DNA from 2 places in the Paenibacillus sp. GYB004 genome. Region 2 is predicted to be linked to the other one. Evidence: riboswitches for the same ligand, from Rfam matches in the RefSeq annotation. Region 2 holds a riboswitch; the other holds the start of a gene.
The links. A riboswitch is a leader RNA that binds a small molecule or an ion and turns the genes downstream of it on or off. The one in region 2 is predicted to bind ZMP and ZTP.

Region 1 (5,576 bases), on a different contig from region 2:
GGCGGGGACGTCCAGCAGCCGCCGAAGAAGGAAGAGCCGATCGAGCTTGTGTTCTATGACGGAGGCGGCGACTGGCCGGAGGAGCGGTTCGAGAGAGAGATCGGAGGTCCGATCAAACAAAAGTTTCCGCATATTACGCCGAAATTCGTACCGATGACGAACGGGAAAAAAGTGCAGGAGATGATTACAGCCGGCGAGCAGTTGGACCTCATTTTCTCGTCGACGGGACTCGTATACAACAATTTGCTTCAGCATGAGCTTCAAACCGATATTACACCGCTCATCGAGAAATACAAGTTCGACTTGAACAAGCTCGAACCGGCGGTCGTCGACCAGATGAAACTGCTGGGCGGTGGAGGCATGTACGGGCTGCCGGTATTCATGTCGCCTGCGACGGTGTATTACAATAAGGACATCTTCGACAAGTTCGGCGTTCCGTATCCGAAGGACGGGAATACGTGGGACGATCTGTACGATCTGGCCAAACGGCTGACGCGGGAAGATGGTGGCGTCACCTATCGCGGGCTGTTCGTATCCGCCCAGCATTTCATGAGGCTGAATCCGTATTCGCTCAAAACGTTCGACCCGGCCACTCAGAAGGCGTCCTATTCCGAGGAAAAGTGGAAAAAGCTGTTCGACAATCTGACCCGTTTCTATACGCTTCCGGGATATAACATGAACGGCAACCTGACGTATGTAACGAATCAGCGCAATACGTTCGTCAAAGACCGGACGGTCGCGATGTGGATTCCGGTCAGCACGCTGCACACGGCCCAAGAGCTGGAAGGCATGAATTGGGATCTGGCGACATTCCCGGCGATGGCCGATCAGCCCGGCGTAGGACCGCAGCCGTACCCGAACGCGTTCTGGCTGACGAATACGAGCAAGCATAAGGATCAGGCGTTCCAGGTGATGGCTTATCTGGCTTCGGAGGAGTTTCAATTGCCCGGCGTGAAGCGGGGAGAGTTCATATCCGCGCTGAAGAGCGAGGAGCTGAGAAAAGCGTTCGGCCAAGACGCGGCGATGTATAAAGGGAAAAACAGCAAAGCGATCGTACCGGCCAAGTTCGCTCCGGCGGCGCCGATCGGGAAATTCAACAGCGTCGCGGAAGGCAACCTGCTTACAGGCTACAACAACGTGATCCTCGGCAAAAAGGACGTCAATACCGCGCTGCGGGAAGCGGAGGAAGCGACGAACAAAAAGATTCAGGAAGAGCTGAAAAAATAGAGCTATCCTGCATTGCCAGCACGGATGAACTTTGATATGATGAGGGCAACTGAACAGTCCGCACGCGACTGGCGAATCAAGTGGGGCACCACTGGGGAGCGTGCGGAAGGGACAACTGCCGCTCGCCTGGGTAAAGTGTCCGGAGTACCGCATATAGCGGCTGCTTCGGATGCTTTTTTTTGTTGTACGCCATTGCAGATATCGGGGATCTGTTAGGGTTCCGCGATAACCGGGAGGGATACGTATGGGAGTATGGTTAAGGGCGAAGGAAACCGCCGAGCAAGTCCGTGCGGAAGTAGCGGCAGAAGCAGAGCGGCAGCGTGCGAACGGAACGATACCGAAAATAGCGGCGCTTGTAGTTGGAAACGATCCGGCTTCCGTCTATTACGCGGAGACGAAACGCAAAGTCGCGGCGAAGCTCGGAATCGAGTTCGAACTGATGATGCAGCCGGGTGACGTTACGCAGGAGCAGCTGATCCGTATCGTATCGAAATGGAGCAGGGATGCAGCCGTACACGGAATTATGCTGGAGCTGCCGCTGCCTGCTCACATCTCGACTTCTGCGGTAGCGGAGGCGATCGATCCGCTCAAAGACGTTGACGGGGTCACACCGGCCAACAGGCTTGCCGTCATGACCGGCGAGCCTGGATTAGTTCCGGCTACCCCGCAGTCGTGCATCCGCTTGCTGAAAGCATACGGCTATACGCTGGAAGGGAAAAATGTGACGCTGGTCGGACGCGGTCAAACGGTCGGTTTGCCGCTGTTCCATATGCTGCAGCGGGAGCAGGCGACCGTCACCGTATGTCATTCGCGAACTCCCGATTTGACGTTTCATCTGAAACACGCGGATATTGTCGTAGCCGCTGTCGGGAAACCGGGAGTTATTACCTGGGAAATGATCCGGCCCGGGACGATCGTCATAGACGCGGGCATCCATGAGCTGCCGGATGGTAGGATTACCGGCGATGTCGATCCGCGTGCGATCGAGGTTGCGGAAGCGATGTCTCCGGTTCCCGGGGGCGTAGGCGCTTTAACGACGGCGCTGCTGTTCGAAAATGCGATGCGGGCGATTCGGCTGCAGCAGCAGGCTGGAAGGGAGGCTGCACGATGATGGAGCAGCAAAACGCGATGTTCGACCGGACGATCCGGTCGTTTGTTCAAGAAGCGGGAGCGGCTGTTCCGACGCCGGGCGGAGGCAGCGTCTCGGCGCTCGTCGGAGCGCTCGGGACCGCGATGGTGTCGATGGCGGCCAATTTTACCCAAGGCGCGAAATTCGCCGGAGCGGAAGCGGCGATGAAAGAAGTGGTCGGCCGGCTGCAGGACTGGACCCGGGATTGCGAAGACTTGCTGGAGGCGGACGTCGCTTCTTTTGAGCGGTATATGTCGGCTCTGAAGCTGCCGAAGTCGACGGACGAGGAGAAGCGGGTGCGTGCGCAAGCGATCCAGGATGCGGCGGGCCAGGCGATCGAAGTGCCGCTCGCGCTTATGCGCGTATGCCGGGACGCCCTTGAGCAAACGGTGCGTATCGCGGAGTCCGCCAATCCGAACGTCATCTCCGATCTCGGGATCGGCGCGATTTTGTTCGATTCGGCGGCTCAGTCCGCTTATTTAACCGTAGAAATCAATCTGGCCTCGCTGAAAGACGAGGAAGCGAAGCAGCGGTACGACGAACGGGCGGCTGCGCTGCTCGGGGAGACGGCAAGGCTGAAGACGCAAGCCGTAACCGCCGTACGCGGGATCATCTGGAGAGGAAGCAGGTAGGATGCCGAAACTGAATATAGCTATATTCGCTTCGCACGGAGGCTCGAACGCCCAGGCGATCATCAATGCCGCTGCAGCAGGGAACATGAACGCAGCCGTTAAAGCGGTGATCAGCAACAATTCGCAGTCGGGAGCGCTGGAGAGAGCGAAGCAAGCGGGAATTCCCGGCTTTCATCTCAGCTCGAAAGCTTATCCGGAGCCGGAAGCGCTGGACCGGACGATACTGGATACGTTGATCGCACAAGAGGTGAATCTGATCGCGCTGGCCGGCTATATGAAAAAGCTCGGTCCGCAAACGCTGGCCGCCTACGCCGGACGTATCGTGAACATTCACCCGTCGCTTCTGCCGAAGTTCGGCGGACACGGGATGTACGGCCATCGCGTGCACGAGGCGGTGCTCGCTGCGGGCGAGAAAGAGACGGGGGTAACGATGCATCTGGTCGACGGCGAGTACGACGAAGGACCGGTGATTGCGCAAAGCGTCGTGCCCGTCGAGCCAGGCGATTCGGTCGAGACGCTGGCTGCGCGAGTGTTGCGCAGAGAGCATGCGTTTTACGTCGAGACGCTCGGACGGATTGCGGACGGAGAGATCGTGCTGCCGCCGCTGAACGGTTGAGGCTGTGGAGGAGGAGCCTAGACGCGGCTCGATCCGGTAAGAAGCGTTTACACTCGATACCGTGCGAATGAAGAAAAGTACTACCATTTAATACCAAATTGATTATACAAAGCCCGGGCATGTCAGGTCATGCTGCCGCCCTGGCTCTACGCGCCGGCCCAATAGAGATGCTCCAGCGTAACGAGCCAGGTTAATCCTAGTGACTCGGCCAGGAGGACCGATGGCCGGTTACGGTCTTCGACCTGATATCGCGGGATGAGATTTCGGCTCAGCAGTCCATTGCCGGCGGCTTGTACGACTTTTTTGGCGTAACCGTTACCCCGATATTCCTCTGCGGTATGGACGGCGCCGACTTCCCAAACTCTGCCGTAATTGCGAAAGACGATGCAGGTGCTGGCAGGTTTTCCGTCAGTATAGAAACTGTAAGACCTCGCCCCGTGAGCGAACAGCTGCTCGATTTCTCCAAGCTCGTATCCGTTGGAGAGCCACATCGGCAGCAGTTCTTCTTGCAGAGTGTCCCATGCGATCACCTCATCCGGGCTTTGACCGGGAAACGGCTCCAGACAGGAGTAGGAATAAAAGGAACGAATCCCGGCAAGCTTGAACTTCCGCTCGAGAAGCTGCTTGTACGCGTTTCTCTGAACTTTAAATACGGCGGGTTTCTTCGGAATCGGGGGATCGTCGAGCAATCGCTCCAGCAGACGGTTGTCCGTACCGGCCAGCATATATACCGACTCTGCCTCCGGATACGTCTTCCGATCGTAGGAAGAAAACTCCACCGGAAGCGACAGCAGCAGCCCCCAGCTGGAATCCCGTTCCAGCACCGTACAGCCGAGCTTGCTGCCATACGTATCGATCATTTTCAGCAGGGTAATATTCTCGAGGACGTTACTGCTTAACTGTTGTTTGGCTTTACTCCACATGGACGCACCACCTCTTTCTATGTCGGAATCGACATCTTCATTTTCCAGTTGATGGGCGGTTGTAGTCAATGGGGGATGCGCGTATACCAATAAAAGGGGTTTGTGGTAGGATCATTATTGAAGCCCGAGATAACTGCTGGTGGGAGGGGAATGTATGATTCACATTGGCGTGGATATAGACGGCGTACTTGCTGTTCACGGGGGAGATGAGAAGTTCTTCGATATCAGAATCGCCCCTAAGGCGGTAGAAGTTATACAGGAGTTTTCTAAGTTAGGTGTGAGGTTCAGCATCATCAGCTCGAGAATAAATTGTAAACCGGAAACACACGAGTGGCTGAAACGGAATCGGGCTTTTGATCTGTTTGAATCTATCTTGTTGGCAGAAGACCATAACGACAGTAAACTGAAGGCGGCTCAGCTGTTACAAATCCAAGTCATGATCGAAGATACTCCTTACGAAATAGAGAAATTAAGTGTTGGGGAATGGGAAATATGGATGCCGGAACTCCCTATAAATCGATCCTATACCCCTGCATCCCGACAAGTGGTGAGCATGAAGGGAAGAAGCGTATCTCCAAAAGGCTGGGTAGCCGATTGGGAAGATATCGAAACCCGGCTTATTCAAAAATTGAATGAACGAACCCGGTAATTGCATAGGGCTCTGGCATGGAGGTCCTGTCCGTTCTCATATACTCATAATGCGCGATAGGGGCATAGATGACGGAGGAAACGGAGGAATGGACATCGACAGCCATGAGGAGCTGGTTTTGTTTTTGAATTTATGCGCGGTTGAGAAAAGGAGAGCGATCCGCATGTACGCGGATCAGCGGGACGATAGCTTGTACCAGACGTTACTGTCCGCTTCGGTAATAACGGAATGCCGGCTTGCTCAGATCGGCCGGTCGGCCAAAGTTCTGTTTATCGGAGCCGGCGCGTTCCCGATCTCGACTTGTACGCTTCATGCCGATTTGTCGGGAGTGTGGGACGTAGAGCCGGTTGCCGGAAACAACTGTATTTACGATACGTTGATTCTGAAGGCTCCCCAGCCG
Region 2 (5,576 bases):
CTTGTACAGCCTGAATACCTTCCGGTGCGGCGATTAAGCACATCAGCTTGATCTGATTGCAGTCCCGTTTCTTCAATACTTCGATAGCGGCGTTAGCCGAGCCTCCGGTCGCCAGCATCGGATCGATGACGATCAGCTCGCGCTCCTGCACATCTGTAGGCAGCTTCACGTAATACTCGACTGGCTGCAGCGTATCCGGATCGCGGTACAAGCCGACATGTCCGACTTTGGCGGCGGGCAGCAGCTTCAGGATGCCGTCTACCATGCCGAGCCCCGCACGCAATATGGGGATAAGGCCGAGCATCCGGCCTGAGATAATTTTACTCTCGGCCTTTTGTACCGGCGTTTCCACTTCTACGCTGACAAGCGGAATATCCCGCGTAATCTCATAGGCCATAAGCGTCGCCACTTCGTCCACCAGCTCGCGGAAATCTTTTGTGGTCGTGTTTTTATCCCTTATGTAAGTCATTTTGTGTTGAATCAGCGGATGATCACACACGTAAACCTTGCTCATAAACGTCCTCCCGGGCAGCATCCGTCGGTACGATCGGCGTCGAATGCTTGTTGCATCTGGTTTTTCCTGTCGAAGGCGAACCTTGTCTATTATATCACTGTACGTATCTCGTTGCACGAAACTTTTGCCCGCTCCCGGCGCGCTTTAAACCGCATTTAGCATTCCCTAAATTCCGGGATCTACTACATTCTCCTCAATCCGATGGGCCACATTCTACAAGCGGCGTTCGAACGAAAAAAGAGGACCGCAAGTTAGCGGTCCCCTTCAACGGATTGCTTATCATTTTAATAGCCAAGTCCCGCGTAGAGCGGAAATTGAGCGGTCAAGTCTTTCACCAGGCCGCGTGCTTCGTTATGAGCCGATTCGCTGGTCGGGTTTTTAAGCGTCAGCGCGATGATCTTCGCGATCGTTTTCATCGCCGCTTCATCCATGCCGCGGGCAGTGGCCGCCGGCGTACCGACGCGCACGCCGCTTGTAAGCATCGGCTTGTTCGGGTCAAACGGAATGGCGTTTTTGTTACAAGTAATGCCGACTTCGTCGAGCAGATGCTCAGCGTCCTTGCCGGTCAGATTGATATTGCGCAGATCGATCAGCATCAAATGGTTGTCCGTACCGCCGGACACCAGATCGAGTCCTTCGGCGAGAAGCGCTTCAGACAACGCCTTGGCGTTGTTGACGACCTTTTGCGCGTATGTTTTGAATTCCGGCTGCAGCGCTTCTCCGAGCGCTACCGCCTTAGCGGCGATGATATGCATCAGCGGACCGCCTTGCGTGCCCGGGAATACAGCTTTGTCGATCGCTGCCGCCCAAGGCTTGCGGCACAGAATCAATCCGCCGCGCGGACCGCGAAGCGTCTTGTGAGTCGTTGTGGTCACGAAGTGTGCGTGTGGAACCGGATTCGGGTGAAGACCCGCAGCAACAAGACCTGCAATGTGAGCCATATCGACCATGAACAAGGCTCCAATATCATTCGCGATCGAAGCGAGCGCTTCAAAATCGATAATGCGCGGATATGCGCTTGCTCCGGCTACGATCATTCTGGGACGATGCTTGAAAGCGGCTTTACGCACTTCGTTGTAGTCGATGCGGGAATCCGTCTCGCCTACTCCGTAGGCTACGAAATTATACAAAATGCCGGATGCGTTAACCGGGCTGCCGTGAGTCAAGTGGCCGCCATGGGCCAGATTCATGCCGAGTACCGTGTCGCCCGGTTTCAAGGCCGCCAGATAAACCGCCAGGTTCGCCTGGGCGCCGGAGTGCGGCTGAACGTTGGCATGCTCTGCGCCAAACAGCTCTTTCGCGCGGTCGCGAGCGATATCTTCGACGATATCCACGTATTCGCAGCCGCCATAGTAACGTTTGCCCGGATATCCTTCCGCATATTTATTAGTAAGTACGGTTCCCATAGCTTCCAGAACGGCCTGGCTGACAAAGTTCTCGGAAGCGATCAGCTCGATTTTGTCGCGCTGACGGCCCAGCTCCAAATTCATCGCTTCTACAATCTTAGGATCGGCTTTACGCAAATGTTCCATAATATTCAGTTCCTCCCGCTATATAGTAGTAAGGTGTATAATCATAAAATCTTGCAGACTAATCACAAAAAGTACCGCCGCCGCCCTTCAGATCGGGCTGTTCCAGCTCGTATACGGCTCTAACCCCGCCGATCAGCTTCGGACGGGTATAAGCCATGGTGACGTGAGCATGACCGATCGTCCTTACCGACGGACGTGCCGGAACGGCAACGCGGCGAAGATGCATGCCGATCAGCGTATCGCCGATATCCAATCCGGCGTGTGCTGCGATCGTTTCGACGACACAAGCGTCCCGCAGATGGCGGTAAGCGTATGCGGCCATTGAGCCGCCGGCCTTGCCCACCGGCACAACCGATACTTCCTCCAGTTGAGGATAGGAGCGCAGCATCTCCCGCTCTACGACAAGCGCGCGGTTCAGATGCTCGCAGCATTGAAAGGCGGGATAAAAGCCGGCTTCCCGACGCACGGTATCGACAGCCCGAAAAATATGCTCCGCTACCGCTCCGGTGCCGGACGTTCCGATTCGCTGGCCGATCACTTCACTTGTGCTTGTCCCAATCACGACGATCTGACCCGGCCGTATGCTGCCCGCCTGCACCAGTTCGCGAAGAACCTGCTCCACGTCTGCGCCAATCTGGACCAGATTCGGCCCTTCTTCCTTCTGCTTGCTACTCACGGAAAGCCGCTCCCCTTCCGTCTGCTTCAGCCGAGCCTTTTACCGGCTTTATGGATGAAGCGCGTATTTATCTTCAAGCTCTTTGATTTTGCGAATCCGGTTTTCATGCCGCGGTCCTTTGGAAAAATCGGTTCCGATCCACACCTTCACAATTTCGAGCGCAAGCCCAGGTCCGATCACCCGTTCCCCCATAGCGAGCACGTTCGAGTCGTTATGCTCGCGGGTCGCTTTCGCCGAGAACAAATCGTGCACGAGCGCGCAACGGATGCCCGGCACCTTGTTGGCGGCAATCGTCATGCCGATCCCCGTTCCGCATATAAGGATTCCCCGATCCGCCTCTCCCGCAGCCACTTTCTCGCACACAGGCACAGCATAGTCCGGATAATCGATGGAATCGGAGCAATTGCAGCCGAAATCCTCCACCTCATGCCCTTCCGATTTTAATACAGCCACGATCTCGTCCTTCAACCGGAAACCCGCGTGATCCGCACCGATTGCGATTTTCATTCGTGCTACCTCCGTTCCTGAAGTTAGACTTGCGCCTGGTACAAGTTCAAAATGCCCCCGGCGATCACGCCCCGTCTCCGGGATATGCCGTCAGCTTTGACTTTGTACTAGTATAACCGACGGAAAGCGAAAAAAGAGCATGACTTGCGTTCCACGTGGAAACGCCGCTGCTCTTTGCCCAGGCGACCGGCCGTATTCCCCGATGCTCCATTGTGGTAATCTCCACTTGTCGCCAGTTACATCGGAGTCCTTACTCTTACCTGTATCATAACGCATCCTGTCAGCGCTGTAAAGACGGAAGAACTGTCTCCGCATCTGCTGCCACTCCGGGCGGGCAACTGCCCGCCCGCGGTTAGCCCTGCGCAAGCTTGCGTATCAACCTCACCACATAAGACTCGATCTCGTCCGCGCATTGCTCGTAGATTTCCTGATCCCCGCCGAACGGATCGGCTATATCGAAATCGGGCATCCCGAGCCCAAGCTGCTTCGCCCGGCGAAGCTCGTCCTCCGTAATCGTCTGTCCGAGCGCCTGCTTGATTTGCAACTCGGAGTGAAACCGCTGCTGCTCCGCAACCGTTTCCGTAACCGAAGGGTCGTCCTCGGCAAACTCTTTGAGCGTGTACACTTTATCCGCAGATTCCGGATACCGGCGAAGGATCGTCTGCTTGTGCCCGGTCGTCATCGTCAGAATCAGATCCGCCCAAGCTATCGTCTCTCCGGAAAGCGCGCTTGAAGTCAGGCTGCCCGCAAATCCCCGGCTCCGCAAAATGTTGGCGGAATGCTTCGAGATCGGCGAACCGTCCCAGGCCGATACGCCCGCCGAACGGGCTTCGGTGTCCAGCCCTGCCTCCGCCGCCAGCTTGCGAAATAAACCTTCCGCCATCGGACTGCGGCACGTGTTGCCCGTACATACAAATAAGATCCGTTCGTACATCCGTCTCCCCCGCTTTCCCGCTTCTACATGTCAGTCAAGTGTAGTTAGGCAGCCACGACCGGCAGATTACGCATCTATTGTACCTCATGCACTCGTTTATATCAAAAAACGGATACCAAACGCCAGCAGGATCACTCCTCCGAGCGCCTCCCCATACTCTCCGACCCAGTGTCCGGCCCTGCGGCCGAGCAGCAAGCCGAATACGGACATCACGCCCCCGAACAAACCGAACATTAGGACGGTGAAAGCCAGGTCGGTGGAAAACATGCCGAGCGATACGCCAACCGACATCGAATCGATGCTGACGCTGAATGCGAAAAAAGTCAGTCCCCATAACGTGCGATGATCGATCGGTTTTACCTCTTGGCCCCGAAGCGAGCTGAAAATCATATGGCCGCCCAGCAGCACCAGAAGCCCCCCGCCGGTCATCGTGGCGACGTCGCCGAGCAGTGAGCCCAGATAATGGCCCATGAACATGCCGGCGAGCGGCATGACCACATGGAACAACCCGATGATCAAACTGATTTTAGCAATATCCAGCAGCCGTACCCCTCTTAACCCGATGCCGATTCCGAGGGAAAAAGCATCCATCCCGAGAGCAATACTCATAACGACTATCGTGATCAGTTGCCCCATCTCGGCCGCAGTTGCCAGCGCTGTCATGATATCACCCCGTGTCCACAATGTTCCTAACCAACATATGCGGACAATCCGGGAAACATTCTAGCTTGTCATACTTGTACGATCCGGTGGCCGGCGGCTTTGTTCAGCCGGTTCATCACGGCCAGTCCGATCCCGTCCGAAGACGTATACCCGTCGGCCCATATTAACGTAATCCCTGCTTCGTCAAATTGCCGCAGTGCGGCATACAACTCCCTGGCGGCAGCTTCCATATCGTCTTCATGGCCGCAACGGACGACCCGATCGGCTTCGTAGAGTTCCGTACGCTCCGCGGTGGTTAATACCCCCGTCCGCTCGCCGGACTGTTTCGCTTCCGCCAGCAACCGGCGAATATACGCCGCCACTTCCCCGGGTTCTCCCTGCACGAGTGTCAGCTTGCCCTGCGGCGCATAATGGGTATATTTCATTCCGGGCGAACGGGGGGCGAGCGCTTCTTCCGCTGCGGTCTCCACCGTCACTTCCACGCCGGGTGCAGCGTGTCGCATGTCGGCAACCGTTACGCCGCCCGGTCGCAGTACGCGGATTCGACTGCCGCCGGCTTCAACGGCGACGACTGTCGACTCGACGCCGACACCGGCCGGGCCGCCGTCGACGATGCCGCCGATGCGGCCGTCCAGATCGTCGCGGACGTGGGAGGCCAGCGTCGGGCTTGGCCGCCCCGAACGGTTGGCGCTCGGCGCCGCGACGGGACATCCGGCCGCGCGGATCAGCTCGAGCGCGACCGGGTGGGCG

Region 1: it holds a riboswitch for ZMP and ZTP, as region 2 does, so the genes downstream of both, PV433_RS13820 (bifunctional 5,10-methylenetetrahydrofolate dehydrogenase/5,10-methenyltetrahydrofolate cyclohydrolase) here and rpiB (ribose 5-phosphate isomerase B) in region 2, are expected to answer to the same signal.

What each region holds. Positions count from the first base shown of each region.
Region 1 is NZ_JARBDB010000031.1:55,650-61,225, forward strand. Features, by position in the region: gene PV433_RS13815 (ABC transporter substrate-binding protein) at 1-1,227, shown strand, start outside; ZMP/ZTP riboswitch at 1,282-1,366, shown strand; gene PV433_RS13820 (bifunctional 5,10-methylenetetrahydrofolate dehydrogenase/5,10-methenyltetrahydrofolate cyclohydrolase) at 1,472-2,338, shown strand; gene PV433_RS13825 (cyclodeaminase/cyclohydrolase family protein) at 2,335-2,988, shown strand; gene purN (phosphoribosylglycinamide formyltransferase) at 2,990-3,604, shown strand; gene PV433_RS13835 (GNAT family N-acetyltransferase) at 3,751-4,527, opposite strand; gene PV433_RS13840 (hypothetical protein) at 4,682-5,176, shown strand; gene PV433_RS13845 (hypothetical protein) at 5,265-5,576, shown strand, end outside.
Region 2 is NZ_JARBDB010000015.1:25,244-30,819, reverse strand. Features, by position in the region: gene upp (uracil phosphoribosyltransferase) at 1-514, opposite strand, end outside; gene glyA (serine hydroxymethyltransferase) at 799-2,046, opposite strand; gene PV433_RS09095 (TIGR01440 family protein) at 2,105-2,722, opposite strand; gene rpiB (ribose 5-phosphate isomerase B) at 2,771-3,229, opposite strand; ZMP/ZTP riboswitch at 3,399-3,479, opposite strand; gene PV433_RS09085 (low molecular weight protein arginine phosphatase) at 3,582-4,163, opposite strand; gene PV433_RS09080 (manganese efflux pump MntP) at 4,260-4,826, opposite strand; gene PV433_RS09075 (L-threonylcarbamoyladenylate synthase) at 4,895-5,576, opposite strand, start outside.